DNA from 2 places in the Sphingomonas sp. 28-62-20 genome. Region 1 is predicted to be linked to the other one. Evidence: riboswitches for the same ligand, from Rfam matches in the RefSeq annotation. Region 1 holds a riboswitch; the other holds the start of a gene.
The links. A riboswitch is a leader RNA that binds a small molecule or an ion and turns the genes downstream of it on or off. The one in region 1 is predicted to bind thiamine pyrophosphate.

Region 1 (5,580 bases):
TAGAGGAAGCTCTCCTTATGATGCGCGAGGCACCATTTGGCCATGATGCTGCCGCCGCGGCTGACGATGCCGGTCACGCGCTTGGCCGTCATCGGGATGTAGGCGAGGCGGACGCCGGCATGGATCGTGAAATAATCAACGCCCTGTTCGGCCTGCTCGATCAGGGTATCGCGGAAGATTTCCCAGGTCAGGTCCTCAGCCACGCCGCCGACCTTTTCCAGCGCCTGATAGATCGGCACGGTGCCGATCGGGACGGGCGAGTTGCGGAGGATCCATTCGCGCGTGTCATGAATGTTGCGGCCAGTGGACAGGTCCATCACCGTGTCCGCGCCCCAGCGGATCGACCAGACCATCTTGTCGACTTCATTCGCCACGTCGCTGGCAACGGCGGAGTTGCCGATATTGGCGTTGATCTTGACGAGGAAATTGCGGCCGATCGCCATCGGTTCCGATTCGGGGTGGTTGATGTTGTTGGGGATGATCGCGCGGCCGCGCGCAACTTCATCGCGCACGAATTCGGGCGTGACATGATCGGGGATGCTCGCGCCAAAGCTCTGCCCGTCGCGGATCAGTGCTTCCTTGGCGGCGGCGCGGCCCATATTCTCACGGATCGCGACATATTCCATCTCGGGCGTGATGATGCCGCGGCGGGCATAGTGCATCTGGCTAACGTTCATGCCGGGCTTTGCGCGCAAGGGGCGCTTCACGACATTGGGGAATTGCGGCACGCCCGCCGATCGATCGGGACCGGTCAAGCCGTTATCCTCGGGCCGGGTTTCGCGCCCGTCATAGGATTCCACATCGCCGCGCGCGAGAATCCAGTCGCGGCGCAGATTGGGCAGGCCCGCTGCAATGTCGATATGCGCAGCCGGATCGGAATAGGGGCCAGACGTGTCGTAAACGCGCAGCGGCGGCTCACCGCACGATGGCTCCAGCATGATCTCGCGCATCGCGACGTTGAGCGGCCCGACATGCACTTTCCGCGATCCGCGAATGGGGCCAGTGGTCACGCCGATTTCGGTGCGGGCGGGGATGTCTGCCATTCAATTCGCTCCAAGCTATCGAAGGAGCTACGAACGATTGCGCCGATCAACAGGATCGGTCTCGCGCGCCACTTCCTCCGCCGGTGTCAGCCGGATCAGGTTCAGCGGGTCGGAGGCTGCCGCCTCCCTCTCAAGCGCAGCCAACAGCGCTTCCCCGGGGATATGGCGAGGATAGTGCGAAGAAATGAGATAGTCCAGCACGTGATCGCGCTCGACAAAATCGTAACAGGGTAACAAGATAGCAATTGTCGAAAAGCATTTTCCATGGAGGTGATATGATCGCTCGCCCGCAGTGGTCTGCCGCCCTGTCCGTGATCTCAATGGCGATGGTCATGGCGTCGCCAGTCTCGGGCCGGTCTGCGCCTGCGCAAACCGCCCTCCCTGGCCCGGCCAGCACCACCAGCACCGACGGCAATGACATCGTGGTCGAGGGTTCACGCAAAACCCTGCGAAACATGCTGAAACAGACGCTGGATAACGGCCCACAAAACCAACTAGCCCGGTATGCGGACGGGTTTTGCCCGCGCGTTGATGGCTTTCCCGAAGAATGGTCGCCGATTATCGAAACGGTCGTGCGCAACAATGCGGCCGAGGCTGGGGTGCAGGTGAAGAATGCCGGATGCCGGCCCAATGCGCTGATCCTCTTCACAGACCATCCGCAGCAATTGATGGTTGATCTCGACAAGGCTAGCCCCTCGCTTTTGGCTCATTTGTCGGCGGGGCAGCGGCAATTGCTCTTGGGCAAGAAGCGCGCCGTCTATTCCTCTCGGGTCGTCCAGCAAGTCGATCGCGAGGGCAATGCCATTAGCGACGGCATCTCCCGCAGTTTCGGAGCGACCCGGATATCGGCCAATGTCCGATCGGATATCCTGCTCTCGGTCGTCGTCATCGATATCAACCAATCGCCCGGTAAATCGCTGCGCCAGCTCGCGGATTTTGCGACAATGCACCTGCTGCTCAACCTCACGGTCAAAACACTGGACGAAGCGAACCCTTCTTCGGTCCTGTCGCTATTCATGCCACATGAAGGGATGGCGGTGCCGCAACGATTGTCTTTGATCGATCGCGCGACGCTCCACGGCCTCTATGTTCCCCGCAGCAACAACTTTACCGCACAAGAACAGCGTGAACGGATCATCGGCACCATCAAGAAGGGCTATCGCGCAATCGCGGCGGCGGAGTGAAGCAGCGGCGCTGCGCTGCTAAATACCGCAAAATAGCGCTTGGATTTCCGTTGACCTAAATTCTATTCCAGTCGTGTCCGGCGCGCCCGGAACCGCCAATCAAAAAGTATAGCCGAGCCCGATGGCGCTATAGACTTGATTGGGATTGCCAGCGACGCTCGTCAACGGCGATCGCGCGAAATCGCCCTGCAACCGGCTGTAGGAGACCAGCGTAAAGAGCTGAAGCCCGCGTTGCAGATCGCCGGATAGCGCATAATTGAACAGCAGATTGGCGGTGTAATTTTTCACGCCGCCGCGCGGGCGGGCAAACAGCGGCAAGCCACTGCGCGCCGCGCCCGCAGCGTCGACCGCGAAATAGGTTTCGGCATAGCCATCGCCGACGATCGTGGCCGATCCGCCAATGCCGACATAAGCGCGACGGCTGATCGGCGTGCCATAATCAATCACCGGCATCAGCACATAGCTGTCATGAACACCGGTCACGTCGCGGACATAGTTGACCCGCACGGATAGCCGGTCATAGGGGCTAGTGATCACCCCGGTCTTGCCGATGCCGACATAACCGCCCACTTCGAGTGCCGCCCGGCGCCGACCCAGCGCGAGCACCCGGGTATCGATGATCCGTGCCGTACGATTGAGATTGAGGCTGACCACCGGCCCGAGCATCAAATCCCAGCTGGCCAGCGATTTGTCGCGGATCAGATCGGCAGAAAGCTGCAACCCGCGTGAGGAAAAGTTGATGCCATCGACGCGACCGCGCACCGCCGCCGCTGGGATCACCACATAATCATTGGAGCCATCATAGCTGGGGACCAGCCCGACACCGCCGCCAATGGTGATGGTATCGCGATCAAGCGCTGCTGGATCCACGTCGATTCGTGGGGGTGTCGGGCGATCAGCCTTCTTGGCAAAGGCCGGGCCAGCGATCACGGTGAGCGATACGACGGCGGTAAGCAAACGCAGACAAGACAACACGTTCTTCTCCCAGACAACGGAAAAATCCTAGCTTATGGTTAACGCCAGGCAAGCCGATTGTCTCCGCCCCCGCGGCAAAACTGCCCCGTTTAGAGAAGATACCGCATCTTTATTTCCTGTTGATCAGGTGCCGCGCCAATGTCGAACCGCGCCGAGGAAAATCGCGGCGGGCCGAATCGAATGATTGGGTTGCGCGAAAAGCCAAATCCTTCGCGCGGGATGCCAAGCAATGTATCGAGCTTGTTATTGCCATTGGCGTCATGGATCACCGCAACGGCATAGCTACCATAAGGCAGGTCATCGAAATGCACCTTGTGCATCGTGGCGGGAACCGAGCGAGTCACGGCGCGCGCATCATCGATACACCCGGGGAAATTCTTGGGGTCAGCCGTCAGACACAGGCGGAGTTCGCCGCGATCGGAACGCAGATTATCGATGGTGACGTCAAGCGTCGTGGTCAGCGCTGCCCCCGGCAACAGACCGACCAGGATCAGCGCCGCCCCCAGCCGACGCGTGAAGCGCTGTGCCGGACCGATGGGCTGTTGATCGCGCACGACCTGGCAGTTTGTCGAAACCACCGATTCCCCGGTCAGTCCCGCAAACATGGTCCCAGAAGCGAAAATATAGCCCATAATTGCACCTGTAGTCAGAGTGATGCCGCTGATGATGGCTCGCGGTAATCAACCATGCACCCATTGGCCCAGCCCAGATGAACCTAGGGAAAACTTCCCAACCCATATGGTTGGTTACCCCCATAACCGTCATTACCGTCAAAACCAATGCAAGCGCACCGATATGCACTGGAATGAGTAGCACAAGCAGCGGGATAACCACAGCGCCTGTTAGCGCTTCAATGGGATGAAACGCCATTGCCGCCCAGGCGGTGGGCGGTCGGCTGGCGTGATGCACCGCATGGGCGAGCTTAAAGGCCTTGGGCTGGTGCATCCAGCGGTGGGTCCAGTAAAACCAGCTGTCATGCAGAAAAAGATAGATCAGCACGGATACCGGCCAATACCATAACGGATAGGCAAATAAATCAGTGTAGATTTGCGTCCAACCATGCGCCTGCCATCCCCAGGCGACAATCCCGGTTGGTATCCCGTAAATGGCAGCGCTGGCTAAACTCCAGCCGATTTCGCGACGGATTTGCTGATCAAGCCCGGTATAAAGGCCGGGGTGGCGCCACCGCGTGATCGCCGCAAAGGCCCCGCTGACGATAAGATAGCGGATGCCGACAATCAGCGTCACAGCGACGGCCGAAGCGACAACACCAAATCCAACGGCAGATCCAATAACCATCATCGGGCCATATCGCATCCTGGGCTGATGCGAAACCACGCCGATTGGCGGCTGAACGGTGTTTTCTTCGAAAAACCATCGGGCAAAAGGCACAGGGAGGGTTTCGCGTCGGCACAAAAATCGGTTAGGCGGCGCTATGGCTACGACGATCAAGTGCGATCTCGCTGTCGTCGGTGGGGGGCTTGCCGGCGGGTTGATCACGCTTGCGCTCAGGAAAAAGCGCCCCGACCTGGACGTGCGGCTGATCGAAGGGTCGTCGTCGATCGGCGGCAATCATCTCTGGTCATTCTTTGCCAGCGACATTGCCGATGGCGATCGCTGGATCGTGGCGCCGCTGGTTTGCTATGGCTGGACGTCCTACGACATCAAATTCCCCGCGCATGGCCGGCCGATCAAGGCCAGCTATTATTCGATCGAATCCGAACGGCTTGATCTGCTGGTGCGCTCGTTGATGCCCGAAGGCGCGCTGATGCTCGGCCGCAAGGTGCTGGGCGCGAGCGCCAAGGCAGTGGTGTTTGCCGATGGCGACCGGGTCGAAGCCAAGGGCGTCATTGATGCGCGCGGATCGGGCGATCTGTCCAAGCTCGATCTTGGCTGGCAGAAATTTGTCGGGCGCGAATATGCGCTGACCGAACCGCATGATCTGGTGCGCCCGATCGTGATGGACGCGACGGTCGAACAGATTGACGGCTATCGATTCGTCTATTCGCTGCCCTTTTCAGCAACCCGGCTGTTCATCGAAGACACCTATTACAGCGACACCCCCGATCTCCACCGGCCCAAGCCCGGCGGCAGCAATGCCGATCCGATTGCCGAGCGGATCGATGACTATGCCCGCGCCAAAGGCTGGCGGACGGGGGAAATATTGCGCGAGGAAAGCGGCGCCTTGCCGGTCGCGCTCGGCGGGGATTTCGAGGAATATTGGCAAAGCGGCGGCAACAAGGTGGCCAAGGCGGGCATGCGCGCCGGGCTGTTCCACCCGACCACCGGCTATTCGCTGCCCGATGCCGTACGCACTGCATCGCTGATCGCGCGCGCGCCCGATCTTTCAGGCGCTGGCCTGCACGAACTGATGCACG
Region 2 (5,580 bases), on a different contig from region 1:
ACGTGCAGAGGACGAACTCACGCGCACTTAACGTCTCGCTCGAGCGCGTAGCTTGGAATCTCAAGTTCAAAGACTTGTGACGCTCGCACGAACGGATCAAGCAGTGAGGAAATGAGTCTGCTGCGCCGGATGCGCGGCCTGCCTAATCGCGCTCCCGTCCGCCAGCCCCCATATAAATCTCGCTCCCCGTCTCGCGGAACTTGGCGGCCATCTCTTCCATCCCCTTGATCGCCGCCGCCTTACTCGCCGCCGCCGTCTCCGCGCCAGTCGGGCCGGTAGCGATAAACCCCTCAACCCCCTGGTTCTGCTTGCCCGCAAAGTCGCGGACTTCCTGGGTGATCTTCATCGAGCAGAATTTCGGCCCGCACATCGAGCAGAAATGCGCGGTCTTGGCGCCTTCTGCGGGGAGGGTCTGATCGTGATATTGCTCCGCCGTATCCGGGTCCAACGACAGGTTGAACTGGTCCCTCCATCGGAATTCGAACCGCGCGCGGCTCAGCGCATCGTCGCGCAACCGCGCCGCCGGGTGGCCCTTCGCCAGGTCCGCCGCGTGGGCGGCGAGTTTGTACGTCACCACGCCGACCTTCACGTCGTCGCGGTCGGGCAGGCCCAGATGCTCCTTGGGCGTCACATAACAAAGCATCGCCGTGCCGTACCAGCCGATCATCGCCGCACCGATGCCGCTGGTGATATGGTCGTAACCCGGCGCGATATCGGTGGTCAGCGGCCCGAGCGTGTAGAAGGGTGCCTCGCCGCAGACTTCCAGCTGCTTGTCCATATTCTCCTTGATCTTGTGCATCGGCACATGGCCGGGGCCTTCGATCATCACCTGGACGTCGCTCTTCCACGCGCGGTGGGTGAGCTCGCCCAGCGTATAGAGCTCGCTGAACTGTGCTTCGTCATTGGCATCGGCAATGCTGCCGGGGCGCAGGCCATCGCCGAGCGAATAGGCGATGTCATAGGCCTTCATGATCTCGGTGATCTCGTCGAAGCGTTCGTAGAGGAACGATTCCTTGTGATGCGCAAGGCACCATTTCGCCATGATGCTGCCGCCGCGCGACACGATGCCGGTCACGCGCTTGGCGGTCATCGGGATGTACGCCAGCCGCACGCCGGCATGGATGGTGAAGTAATCGACGCCCTGTTCGGCCTGTTCGATCAGGGTATCGCGGAAGATTTCCCAGGTCAGGTCCTCGGCCACGCCGCCGACCTTTTCCAGCGCCTGATAGATGGGGACGGTGCCGATCGGCACGGGCGAGTTGCGGATGATCCATTCGCGCGTGTCGTGGATGTTGCGGCCGGTCGACAGGTCCATCACCGTGTCCGCGCCCCAGCGGATCGACCAGACCATCTTGTCGACTTCGTTGGCCACGTCCGATGCCACGGCGGAGTTGCCGATATTGGCGTTGATCTTGACCAGGAAGTTGCGGCCGATCGCCATCGGCTCGGATTCGGGGTGGTTGATGTTGTTGGGGATGATCGCGCGGCCGCGGGCGACTTCATCGCGAACGAATTCGGGGGTGACATGATCGGGGATGCTCGCGCCAAAGCTCTGGCCGTCGCGGATCAGCGCCTCGCGCGCCGCCTCGCGACCCATATTCTCGCGGATCGCGACATATTCCATCTCGGGCGTGATGATGCCGCGCCGGGCATAGTGCATCTGGCTGACGTTCATGCCGGGCTTGGCGCGCAAGGGGCGCTTCACGACGTTCGGGAATTGCGGGACGCCCGCCGAGCGATCGGGGCCGGACAGGCCGTTATCCTCGGGGCGCGTCTCGCGCCCGTCATAGTTTTCGACGTCGCCGCGCGCGATTATCCAGTCGCGGCGGAGATTGGGGAGGCCCGCCGCGATGTCGATCATGGCGTCAGGGTCCGAGTAAGGGCCCGAGGTGTCGTAGACGCGCAAGGGGGGCTCGCCGCATGATGGCTCGAGCATGATCTCGCGCATCGCGACCTTGAGCGGGCCGACATGCACCTTGCGGCTGCCGCGAATGGGGCCGGTGGTTACACCGATTTCGGTGCGGGCGGGGATATCTGCCATCGTCGTCATGCTCCAATAATCGGAGCGAGGACGGGTTTCGGGTCAGAAAACCGCTCCCTCCCTCCGCCGGTGTCAGCCGGATCAGGTTCGGCGGGTCGCGATCTCGTGATCGCCTCTCAGACGCCGTGGCGGATATCCATCAAATCGGCGATTCGATGGCACCCGTCAGCGTCCCCCCGGGGAATGGCGACAATCTAGGCGCCGGCAATCAAAATGTATAGCCGAGGCCGACCGCCCCGTACCATTGGTTCGATGATCCCGCGACGCTGGTCAGCGGAGACCGCGCGAAATCGCCTTGCAGCTTGTTGTACGATCCGGTCGCGAACAGGCCGAGCCCGTGGAGCAGATCGCCGGTCAGGGCGTAATTGACCAGGACGACGCCGCCATAGCTCTTCACGCCGCCCTTCGGATTGGCGAAGACGGGCAGGCCGCTCGCCGCGCTGCCCGCCGGATCGACGGCGAAATAGGTGCGGGCATAGCCGTCGCCGACGATCGACGCCGTCCCCGATATCGCGACATAGGCGCGGCGGCTGAGCGGCGTCGCATAGGTGATCGACGGGCTGATCAGATAGCTTTCATGCACATTGGTCACGTCACGCGCATATTCGACACGCACCCCGAGCGAATCATAGGGGCTGGTGATGATGCCGGTCTTGCTGATGCCGACAAAGCCGCCGACCTGAAAGGCGACCTTGCGCTTGCCCAGCGCGCGCACCCGGGGATCGACGATCCTGCCGGTGCGATTGACGGTCAGCGAAACCGCCGGCCCTGCCTGAAAATCCCATTTCGACGCGCCGCGGATCAGGTCGACCGATGCTTCGAGTCCGCGCGTCGAAAAATTGAATCCGTTGACGCGCCCGCGAATGGCCGCGGCCGGCACGATGACATAATCGTCGGAGCCTTCATAACTCGGCACATAGCCGATCCCGCCGCCGACCGTGAGCGTATCGCGGTTGAGATCGGCGGTATCGACCTGCAGCTTGGGGGCCGACTGGGTCGAGCCCGACGATGCGTCCTGCGCCAGCGCGGGCATCGCGCCGCCACAACCAAGCATTACCGCCAGGGAAACAGTTTTAAAGGGGGCCACGTATCTCTCCAACCTCGATGTCGTCGGATGCTGAACGCCGATCTGCCCCATAATATCCGCGTGCGCGCGTGCGCTAGAGAAGATAGCGCATCTTGACGAGCTGCCGATCGGGGGTGGCGCCCACGTCGAATTCGGCGGCGGTGAAGTTCGGAGGGCCGAACCTGATCACCGGATTGCGCGAAAAGCCGAACCCCTCGCGCGGCACACCGAGAAAAGTGTCGAGCTTGGCATTGTTGTTCTCGTCATGGATGATCGCGATCGCATAGCCGCCATAGGGCAGTCCATCGATGCGGACGTTGCGGTCGCTGGCGGGCACCGTTCGCGTGACGGCGCGGGCATCGTCGATGCAGCCGGGAAAATTCTTTGGGTCGGCGGTCAGGCAGATGCGCAGCACGCCCTTGGTCGACCGCACCTTGTCGATGCCGATGTCAAGCGAGCCGGTCTGGGTTGCCCCCGGCAGCGACGCGACCACCATCAGCGCTGCCCCCAGCCGACGCGCGAATCGCTGACCCGGACCGATCGACGAATCGGCCGAGCCCGCGATCGGTGCCGCAGACATGATCCCAGAAGCGAAAGTATAGCCCATAATTGCACCTGTATTCGGCGTGATGCCGCTGATGATGACTCGCAGTGATCAACCAGCGGCCCAGTGGGCCCCGCCACATGAACGACGGAAAAACCTCCCACCCCATGTGATTCGTTACACCCATTACGGTCATGACCGCCAATACTATTCCGAGCGCGGCGACATGGATGGGGATAAAAAATACAAGGAACGGGATCACGACCGCCCCGGTGAGCGCCTCGATGGGATGAAATGCCATGGCAGCCCAGGCAGTTGGCGGTCGGCTGGCGTGATGGACGGCATGAGCGAGCTTGAACGGGCCGGGGCGATGCATCCACCGGTGCGTCCAGTAGAACCAGGTATCGTGGGCGGCCAGATAGAGCAGGATCGAGACCGGCAGATACCAGAGCGGCATCGCATCGATCGGGGTGTAGATTTGCGTCCAGCCGCGATTTTGCCAGCCCCAGGCGACGATCCCGGTCGGCAGGCCGTAAATCCCGGCGCTGGCCAGGCTCCACCCGATCTCGCGCCTGATCTGGCGATCGAGTCCGGCATAGAGGCCGGGGAAACGCCAACTCGTCAGCGCCGCGAATGCCCCGCTGACGATCAGATAGCGGCCGCCGACGATGATCGTCATGGCCATGGCCGCATAGAGCAGCGCGAATATCACGGGCATCGTTACCATGGCGACCGCCTAGCCGATCTGGTGCCGCAACGAAACGGGCAGCTGCGGCGCACCGTGCGGATCATGCCGCGCCGCGCCGTTTCGTGGCAAGCCCGATGCCGGCCACCAACACCGCGCCGAGCAGCAAGCCGACGACCGCCGCCCCAAGCGCATAGACAAGCCAGCCAACGAGGCCGCCGGCGAGCGGCACCGCCGCCCCGGCCGTTTCGGCGAGATGGTGGAGCCATTCGGCCGGTGCTGCCAGACCGAGCGCTTCGCCGCCGTGCAGAATGATCCCGCCGCCCACCCATATCATCGCGGCCGTGCCGATCGTCGACAGCGCCTGCAACACCAGCGGCATTGCCTTGACCAACCCGCGGCCGATCGCCTGGAGCGTGACATGGCGGCGGCGCGCGAGATGGAGCCCGATATCGTCCATCTTCACGAGCAGCGCGACGACCCCGTAGACGCCCACCGTGATCCCCAGGCCGACCAGGGCGAGAACGATGCCCTGCATCACCAGCGTTTGCGCGGGCAATTCGCCCAGCGCGATCGCCATGATCTCGGCCGAGAGGATGAGATCGGTGCGGATCGCGCCGCTGACCTGCCGCTCTTCCAGCACGCGCGGATCGGTGATCACCGTCGCGCGCTCGGCATGATGACCGCCACCCAGCGCTTCATGGATCTTCTCGGCGGCCTCGAAACACAAATAGCTGCCGCCGAGCATCAGCAGCGGCGTGATCGCCCAGGGGGCGATGGCGCTGAGCAACAGCGCGGCCGGCAGCAGGATGACGAGCTTGTTCTTGAGGGACCCCAGCGCGATCTTGGCGATGATCGGCAATTCACGATCGGGCGTCAGGCCGACGACATAGCGCGGCGTGACGGCGGCATCGTCGATCACCACGCCCGCCGCCTTGCTGCCTGCGCCAGCCGTCGCGCTCGCGACATCGTCGAGCGACGCCGCCGCCAGCTTGGTCAGCGCGGCGATATCGTCGAGCAAGGCTACCAGACCCCCCGCCATCGCGTCATCAACCCCTGAACGGCCACCGAAAGTGACGCGCTAGCCCGATCGCGCAGACGATGCACCTTAAAATGGCGCATCGCTGCCCGCATGGCATCCGCGAAACCGTGTTCGGGGTAGCGTTCGCCAACCGGATCGTGCAGGACATCAGCGGTGCCGCCGGGGACCTGTCCGGCGGTATCGGGAACAGGATTGAGGGATG

Region 2: linked by a shared signal. The riboswitch ahead of thiC (phosphomethylpyrimidine synthase ThiC) and the one ahead of thiC (phosphomethylpyrimidine synthase ThiC) in region 1 are both predicted to bind thiamine pyrophosphate.

What each region holds. Positions count from the first base shown of each region.
Region 1 covers NZ_NCGH01000015.1:11,118-16,697, forward strand. The annotation lists gene thiC (phosphomethylpyrimidine synthase ThiC) at 1-1,043, opposite strand, end outside; TPP riboswitch at 1,099-1,210, opposite strand; gene B7Y43_RS13285 (hypothetical protein) at 1,319-2,227, shown strand; gene B7Y43_RS13290 (MipA/OmpV family protein) at 2,327-3,202, opposite strand; gene B7Y43_RS13295 (DUF2141 domain-containing protein) at 3,292-3,756, opposite strand; gene B7Y43_RS13300 (sterol desaturase family protein) at 3,647-4,501, opposite strand; gene crtY (lycopene beta-cyclase CrtY) at 4,638-5,580, shown strand, end outside.
Region 2 covers NZ_NCGH01000001.1:142,759-148,338, reverse strand. The annotation lists gene thiC (phosphomethylpyrimidine synthase ThiC) at 143-2,041, opposite strand; TPP riboswitch at 2,083-2,230, opposite strand; gene B7Y43_RS00690 (MipA/OmpV family protein) at 2,250-3,128, opposite strand; gene B7Y43_RS00685 (DUF2141 domain-containing protein) at 3,202-3,603, opposite strand; gene B7Y43_RS00680 (sterol desaturase family protein) at 3,557-4,369, opposite strand; gene B7Y43_RS00675 (DUF808 domain-containing protein) at 4,440-5,378, opposite strand.